2 regions of the Pantoea agglomerans genome follow, and region 2 is predicted to be linked to the other one. Evidence: predicted binding sites of a transcription regulator. Region 2 holds the regulator's gene; the other holds the start of a gene.
The links. Region 2 encodes PhoB, which activates phosphate uptake and scavenging genes when phosphate is short. Its sites were predicted from a motif close to CTGTCATAAAACTGNCNNAT; they were not measured.
Positions count from the first base shown of each region.

Region 1 (4,321 bases), 400 kb from region 2:
ACTGGGTACACCAGGTTCAGCAGGATAAGCCGATGGACGTTATTGGCTATTACCGCGAGAACAGCACGCTTAATTTCCTGTCGCCGGTTATCGAAGGCTGGTTTATCGCCGCTGCGCCGGGCAACGCCTTTATTCGCGAATGGCTGAAACAGCTGGCCCCGATTAAAAACCTCGGCGTGCAGAACTATATTAACGAGCTGAAAAAGCGCGACGACTATCCGCTTATCGTGCAGAAAATTCATCACCCGGCGCAGGCGCTGCTGTCGCTGGCGCAGCAGGTGGCGGTAAAAGAGTATCGCCGCGTGAATCTTCACCTGCGCAAAGCGGACGCTAACGCCTGGTTTTATCAGCAGCTGCACGCCGGCAACAGCGACGCGTTCGCCTGTTCGGTGCTGTTTCGTCAGCGGCCGCAAACGCCGCCGCCGGTTATCCGCCTGAGCGGCGACGAGCGGCTGCACCTCGACTTTAATCTGCGCATCGGCCTCTATAACCGCGCCAGCCTGCTGGGCGAGATGATGCTGGCGCCGACGCAGCTGGCGCTGTCGTCAGGCGTCGACAAAGCGCGCGCGTAGCCAGTGCGTAAAGGTGGTGACCGCGCGCGGCACCTGCGCGGCGTAAGGCCTGACGATCCAGAGCTTCTCCGCAAAGGCCTCTACGGCTCGCCAGCGCGGCAGCACCTGCTGCAGCGCGCCGGAGGCGAGCGCCTCGCGGGCGCTGAAGTCCGGCAGCATAGCGATGCCCAGCCCCTGTAGCGCCGCATCGCGTATCGACTCGCTGTTGTTGGTGGCGAAACTGCCCTGCACCCTCACCTCTACCCGCTCCTGCGCCGCGTCGGCGAAGGTCCAGCGCGGGGTTTCCACGCCGCGCGGATAGTATAAGCAGTTGTGCTGCGCCAGCTGATGCGGCGTCTGCGGCTCGCCGTGCGCCGCCAGATAAGCGGGCGAGGCCACCAGCAGCGTGCGCGTATCGCACAGCGGCAGCGCGACGTGCGTTTCCGGCAGCGTGCTGCTGTGGCGAATCGCCAGGTCAAATCCTTCGCTGCTGAGGGAAACAATGCGATCGGTCACATCGAGCTGCAGCCGGATATGCGGCCAGGCGCGCAGGAAATCCCCGACGAGCGGCACCAGCTGCTGGCGCGCAAAAGCCACCGGCGCGGTCACTCTCACCAGGCCGCGCACCGGCCCGGCGGCGTCGCGCACGCCAAAAAAGCTCTGCTCGATACGCGCGAACGGGTCGCGCAGCTCCTCCACCAGCTTTTCGCCTGCCGCCGTCAGCCGCACGCTGCGCGTGGTGCGCTGCACCAGCGCCGTGCCCGCCGCCAGCTCCAGCTCTTTGATCTTTTGGCTCATCGCCGCTTTGCTCACCTCAAGCCGCTCTGCCGCGCGGGTAAAGCTGCCCTGCTCCGCCAGCACCAGCAGCCAGTGCAGATGGATCCAGAGCGCGTCCGTTTTTATCTCTTTCATCAGGCATTGTTCACTATATTGAATAATCATTTCAGCAGGCGCGCTTTTTCTTTGCTGGCCAACGCGTCAGGATAGTTGTCACAGCACAGATAGATTACGCCCTCAACAGGAGAAAAAGCGATGCCGCTACTGCAATTTGATGTGATACAGGGCCGTTCCGAAGCTGAACTGCGCACCCTGCTCGATGCGGCGCACCGCGCGGTGCTGACCGCCTTTCAGGTGCCGGCGCGTGACCGTTACCAGATTGTTCACGAAAACAAGGCGTGTAATATGTTTTTCCAGGATACCGGCCTCGGCTTTAGCCGCAGCGATAACCTGGTGATGGTACGCGTCTACACCAGCCCGCGCAGTGCGGAACAAAAGCAGCGCTTTATGGCAGAGCTGGCGCGCGAGCTGCGCGAAAGCAGCGGCGTGCAGGGCCACGATCTGATGATCAGCTTTATTACGAACGACAAAGGCGACTGGAGCTTCGCCGACGGCGAGGCGCAATACCTTACCGGTCGGCTTTGATTTACGGCTCTTTTTCACCGCAATCCGCGACGGCCACCCCGGCCGTCGCGCGCTTTTCCCTCTGAAAGATTACCCACTGCACAATTCGGGCGGCATATGTTGCAGCGCTATGACAGCCATTATAGATTGACGCAAACCTACCCTTACTCAATGCGGGCTGCGCAGGATGCGCTAACTCACTTCAAGAGAGGATTTGACGTTGTCCGAATGTGTCTCAGTGGCGCTGTTTCTGGCCGCCATTGCCGTTTACTCGTGGAAAGCCGGCCGCCATAAATTGTGGTTCTCCTTTGTGCTGCTTCTGCTGGTGCTGTTTGTCCTGCTGAACGCGACACTCTTTGCCAGCAACTACTTCACCGGCGATGGCATTAACGACGCGGTGCTCTACACCCTGACCAATAGCCTGACCGGCGCGGGCGTCAGTAAATATGTGGTGCCCGCTATCGGGCTGCTGCTGGTGCTCTTTTTGCTGATCTGCCTGCTGAGCTGGCTGCTGCGGCGCCATGAGCGGCCGCACCATCTCGGCTGGAGCCTGCTGGCGGTGGCCTGCGCCGCAGGATCGGTACAGACCACCCCGGCGTTTCGCCAGGTCGCCAGCCTGGTCGCCTCGCACACCCGGCTGGCCGACTCCGACTTCGACAGCTACTACAAAGTGCCGCAAAAGGTCATCAGCAACCCGCAGCTCAATCTGGTCTATATCTATGGCGAAAGCCTGGAGCGCACCTACTTTGACGAGCAGGTTTTCCCCGGCCTGGCGCCGGAGCTGAGTCAGGAAAAGGCGCAGAGCCTGGATTTCAGCGAGACCGTGCAGCTGCCCGGCACCGACTATACCATCGCGGGCATGGTGGCTTCGCAGTGCGGCATTCCGCTGTTCGCCCCTTTCGACGGTAACGCCTCTGCCGCGCTCTCCAGCTTCTATCCGCAAAACGTCTGCCTTGGCGATATTTTGAAAAACTCCGGCTATGAGAACTGGTTTATTCAGGGCGCGGATCTGCGCTTTGCCGGTAAAGACGTTTTTCTGACCTCGCACGGCTTCGATCCGGCCAATATGGTGGGATCGCAGCAGCTGAAAGATAGCGTCGCCGATCCAGCCTACCGCAACAACTGGGGCTACTACGACGATACGGTGATGGATGAGGTGTTTGAGAAATATGAGGCGCTGTCGCGTCAGCAGAAGCGCTTCGCCCTGTTCGCCCTGACCGTGGATACGCACCATCCCGACGGTTTTGTGTCGCGCAGCTGCCAGCGCAAAAGCTACAGCTACGAGGGCAAGCCTAACCAGTCCTTCAGCGCAGTGGCCTGCTCGCAGGAGCATGTGGCGCGGCTGATCGCCCGCATCAAGGCGTCGCCCTACTTTAAAAACACGGTGATCGTGGTGACCTCAGATCATCTGGCGATGAACAACACCGCCCATCCCTATTTGATCAAACAGCCGCGTCGCGATCTCTTTATGGTGATCCGCGGCGATCGGCCGCAGGCGGAGGTGATCGACCAGCCGCGCAGCACGCTGGATAACGGCGCGACGGTGCTCGATATCCTCGGCGGCGATAAAGCGATCGGCCTCGGCCGCAGCAGCCTCGCGGGAACAACGCTGACGGGCCAGTTCGCTGATTTTAAGTCCCATATCACCCGCTGGAAGGCGGATATTATTCAGCTGTGGAACTTCCCGAAAAAGCTCGATCGTTTCGTTATCGATACGGCGAAAAACAGCTTCAGCTTTTCCGGCGCCACCTTCCGGCTGCCGATCCTGTTCCGCGTCGCCGAAAACCACGTCGAGCCGCTGCCGGAGGGGGAATATGCCGCGCCGCTGCGCTACCAGCTGGCGGATTTTACCGCCAGCGAGAAGTTCGTCTGGGTCGATCGCTGCTTCCGTATGGCGCGGCTGTGGCAGCCTGAGCTGGCGCTCTCCACCGACTTCTGCGTGGCGATGGGACAGCTTGGCGGCCAGCCGAGCGTTGCGCGTATCGACAAAGCGCAGTGGAAAGGCCAGGCGCAGTTTCCGCAGAGCGTGCTGAGCACCGCCAACTACCAGCGCAATGAGGCGCTGCTGCGCGTTGAAGATAACGATATCCGCTACGATGCCGACCGCTTTCTGTTCGCCGTGCCGGGCGCGCCGGCCAGCGTGAAGCGCTTCAGCGGCATTTCGCGCTGGGAAAACTGGGGACGCTGGTCCAACGCCAACCTGGCACCGGCGGTCAGCATTGAATATGTCGATCCGCTGCCGGCGCGCTTTGATATGGTGATCACCGCGCGCGCCTTCGGGCCTAACGCGCACCGCCCGATTCCGGTGCGCGTCGGCGATAGCGAGCAGCTGCTGACGCTGGGCGAGGATCTCTCCACCACCACGCTGC
Region 1 is NZ_CP083809.1:3,461,681-3,466,001, forward strand. Features, by position in the region: gene LB453_RS19250 (glycosyltransferase family 32 protein) at 1-572, shown strand, start outside; gene LB453_RS19255 (LysR family transcriptional regulator) at 546-1,463, opposite strand; gene LB453_RS19260 (tautomerase family protein) at 1,584-1,973, shown strand; gene opgB (phosphatidylglycerol--membrane-oligosaccharide glycerophosphotransferase) at 2,173-4,321, shown strand, end outside.
Region 1: the regulator PhoB is predicted to act here: its motif matches at 2,070-2,089, upstream of opgB (phosphatidylglycerol--membrane-oligosaccharide glycerophosphotransferase).

Region 2 (4,321 bases):
CCCGTTGAACTGAATGCCCTGCTCGGCTTCGAACAGCTCAACGCCCTCCAGGCCGCCGAAAAAGTCGAAGTGCCACCAGGCGCGGCGGAACTCGCCGTCGGTCACGACCTGCAGGCCATTAGCGATCTGCTTGCTGACGACGTCGCGGATCGCTTCGTCTTCGATACGGGTCAGCTGGGTTTTATCAATCTGCCCGGCGGCATACTGCTCGCGCGCATTTTTAATGGCGGCGGGACGCAGGAAGCTGCCGACGGTATCGGCGCGGAACGGGGCGGTCTGTGCGGTCATTTTCTACTCCTGATCGCTGTCGTTAATCACGACAGGGAATAATTTCACTCTGTTATATGTAGCCATCTGGATGGCTAAACGTCTGCGGACAGAGTGGCACGCGCGCGACGCTTCTGCAACAGAAGAAATTTCAGTAGAGTTGAAAAAAATTCACGTTAGCGTTTACTTCGCTTCTATGGCAGCCAGCGCCTGCTCTCGCTGCGCCGTCGACAGCGGCAGATAGCCTGCTTCGCTGACGCGACGCTGTCCCTGCGGCGACAATACCTGGTGCAGAAAGGCGTCAACCAGCGGCGGCAGCGGCTTGCCTGGGGGCTTATTTACGTAGATATAGAGCGGGCGCGCCCAGGGATAGCGGCCGCTGCGGATAGAGTCAGCGTCCGGCGCTACCGCCGCGCGCTGGCCGTCGGCCACGGCGAGCATCTTCACGCCGCTGAGATGAAAGCCGAAGCTGGCGTAGCCGATGCTGCGCGGATTGGCGGCGACCGCCTGCACCACGGCGGCCGAGCCGGGAAACTCAGCCACGTCGGCGCGAAAATCGCCGTTGCACAGCGCCTGCTGCTTGAAGAAGCCCCAGGTGCCCGAGGCGGAGTTGCGCCCGTAGCGCTGAATCGGCCGCCGTGCCCAGTCGGGCTGGCGCACGCCCATATCGCCCCAGCGAGTCGGCACCTGCGGCCCGCCGCACAGGCGCGTCACGGAAAAAATAGCGTCGAGCTGGCGCGCGTCGATCTGCGTCAGCGGGTTGCGCTGATTCACCACCACCACCAGCGCGTCGAGCGCCACCGGCACGGCGAGCGGCGCGTAGCCGTAGCGCGCCTGAAAGGTTTGTCGCTCCTCCGCCTGCATAGGGCGGCTCATCGGCCCGAGCTGCGCGGCGCCCGCCGCCAGCGCGGTTGGCGCGGTGGAAGAGCCAGAGGCCTGCACCTGCAGATTGACGCCAGGGGCCTGCGCGCTGAAATCTTCGCTCCACAGCATCATCAGCGTCCCCAGAGTGTCAGAGCCGACGCTGCTGAGGTTGCCGGTGAGCATGGCAGGCTGAGGCGCCGCCGCCAGCGTCAGCGCGGGCGAGAAGAGTGAGAGCAACAGCAGCAAGGCGCGCATGAGAGGTTCCATTAACGGTTAATGGACGGCATTCTCCTGCAATCCCGCGCTGACGATCAACCTCGACGGCAGCGTAAAGGTGAAGCAGGTCTCTTTATTGGGAATGCTGGTGATCTCCAGCCGCGCATTATGGTGGCTGAGGGCGTGCTTGACGATCGCCAGCCCCAGCCCGCTGCCGCCGGTGGCGCGCGAGCGCGCCTTATCTACGCGGTAGAAGCGCTCCGTCAGGCGCGGCAGATGCTCCGCCGGAATGCCCGGCCCGTTGTCGCATACCCTGAACTGTGCGCCCTGGCGGCTGCGCAGCCAGCTGATATCGATGCGCGTGCCCTCTGGCGTATGGTTTACCGCGTTATAGACCAGGTTAGAGAGGGCGCTGCGCAGCTGATCGTCATCGCCGAGCACCTTGAGATGGGGATCGGTATGGAAATGGATCTCATGGCGGCCGCTGCTCAGCGTCTCCGCTTCGCGCTGCAGCAGATGCAGCATCATCGGCACATCCACCGTCTCTTTCATGTCGAGAGCCGGCGCGGCCTCAATGCGCGACAGCGTCAGCAGCTGGCGCACCAGGCTGTCCATGCGGCGCGTCTGCTCCTGCATAGTCTGCAGCGCCTTGCCGCGCGAGCGCTCGTTCATCACCGAGTCGTTCATCATCTCCAGATAGCCCTGCAACACCGTCAGCGGCGTGCGCAGCTCGTGACTGACGTTGGCGAAGAAGTTGCGGCGCGCCCCCTCCAGCTGGTGCATCTGCGTCACGTCGCGCGCCACCATCAGCCACTGCCCTTCGCTGTAGGGCATGATGCGAAACTCCATATGGTGCTGGTTATTGAGGATCAGGGTGAGCGGCTTGTTGAAATCGCGCTGGCGAATATAGCGGGAGAATTCAGGGTAGCGCAGCAGGTTGAGGATGTTCTGGCCGTTATCTTCCGGCCAGCGCAGGCCAAGATGCTGCTGCGCCAGGCCATTACACCAGAAAATCGCCCCCTCTTCCGTGGTGAGCACCACCGCGTCGGGCAGCGTCTCTGCGCCGCTGCGAAAGCGCTTGATCAGGTTACCCAGCTCGCGCCGCCGCCGCCGGTTGCGCAGCTGCATCTGATAGAGCCCGTAAAACAGCGGCTCCCAGCTCGCCCGTCCGGTGGGCGGCGTCATGGTGCGATCCACCCACAGCCAGTGCGACAGCCGCATCAGATTATAGAAATGCCACAGCAGCACCCCCAGCACGCTGGCCAGCAGCAGCCAGGGCAGATAGCCGAAAATTAAACCGATAATCAGCGCCGGCAGGCAGGCCAGCGCCAGCTCGGAAAGCAGTCTCTTCCAGGAGAGTCGTTCCAGCACGGTAAAGGCTCCGTTTAGTAGCGGGCGGAGAAACGATACCCCGTTCCGCGAACGGTTTGAACCATGCGATCGTGGCCGGACACCTCCAGCGCCTTACGTAAGCGGCGAATATGCACGTCGACGGTGCGATCTTCCACATAGACATTGGTGCCCCAGACGTGGTTCAGCAGCTGCTCGCGGCTGTAAACGCGCTCGGGGTGGGTCATAAAGAAGTGCAGCAGCTTATATTCGGTCGGGCCCATCTCCAGCGGCGTCGAGGCCGACATCACGCGGTGCGACGAGGGGTCGAGGCTCAGCCCCTGCATCTCGATGACCTCCTCCACCGCCATCGGCGAAATGCGGCGCATCACCGCTTTGATGCGCGCCATCAGCTCTTTCGGCGAGAAAGGCTTGGTGATGTAGTCATCGGCGCCCACCTCCAGACCGCGTACGCGATCTTCCTCTTCGCCGCGCGCCGTCAGCATCATCACCGGAATATCGCGCGTCAGGGCTTCGCGCTTGAGGTGCTTGATAAACTGAATACCGCTGCCGCCCGGCAACATCCAGTCCAGCAGAATAAGATCTGGCCAGGGCTCAATCAGTTTCCCTATCGCGCTGTCATAATCCTCCGCCTCGATAGGCTGGTAGTCGTTCTGCTCCAGCACGAAGCACAACATTTCACGGATAGGGGCTTCATCTTCCACAACCAAAATGCGCTTAGCCATTGTAACTCCTGCTGATGTGACTGCTGTCACCGTTATATGCGGCGCCATTATGCGTCAGATTTATGACACTTTTATGAAAAACATAGCCGCTTAATCAGCGCGTTAACACTGCTTTATGACAGCCGGCGCGGCTTTTTTCGCTTTTGCGCCATAGCCGGTATAATCGTCCGGCAAATCGTTACGGCAGGGAGTTTTATGCGCATCATTCATACCGCGGACTGGCACCTCGGTCAGTTTTTTTATAACAAGAGCCGGGCGGCCGAGCACCAGGCCTTTCTCGACTGGCTGCTGGCGCGTATTGAGGAGCATCAGGTCGATGCGCTGATCGTCGCGGGCGATCTTTTCGACAGCGGCACGCCGCCGAGCTACGCGCGCGAACTCTTTAACCGTTTCGTGGTGGCGCTGCAGCCGACCGGCTGCCAGCTGGTGGTGCTGGCGGGCAACCACGACTCGGTCGCCACGCTTAACGAGTCGCGCGCCCTGCTCGCCTGCCTGAATACTCAGGTGATCACCACGCCGCAGGCGGATCATAACCTGCTGCTGCTGCGCGACCGCGCCGGCGAACCGGGCGCGCTGCTCTGCGCCATTCCCTACCTGCGGCCGCGCGATATTCTGCGCAGCCGGGCGGGCCAGTCGGGGCGTGAGAAGCAGCAGAGCCTGCTGGAGGCGATTGCCGCCCACTACCAGCGCAGCGTTGACGCGGCGCGCGCGCATCCGCTGGCGCTGCCGGTGATCGCCACCGGCCACCTTACCACCGTCGGCGTCAGCAAAAGCGATTCGGTGCGCGATATCTATATCGGCACGCTCGACGCCTTTCCCGCGTCGGCTTTTCCCGACGTCGACTACGTGGCGCTGGGCCATATCCATCGCGCTCAGCGCGTCGCCAACAGCGACCATAT
Region 2 is NZ_CP083809.1:3,063,158-3,067,478, forward strand. Features, by position in the region: gene LB453_RS17450 (cobalamin-independent methionine synthase II family protein) at 1-288, opposite strand, end outside; gene LB453_RS17460 (PstS family phosphate ABC transporter substrate-binding protein) at 451-1,386, opposite strand; gene phoR (phosphate regulon sensor histidine kinase PhoR) at 1,405-2,718, opposite strand; gene phoB (phosphate response regulator transcription factor PhoB) at 2,733-3,422, opposite strand; gene sbcD (exonuclease subunit SbcD) at 3,618-4,321, shown strand, end outside.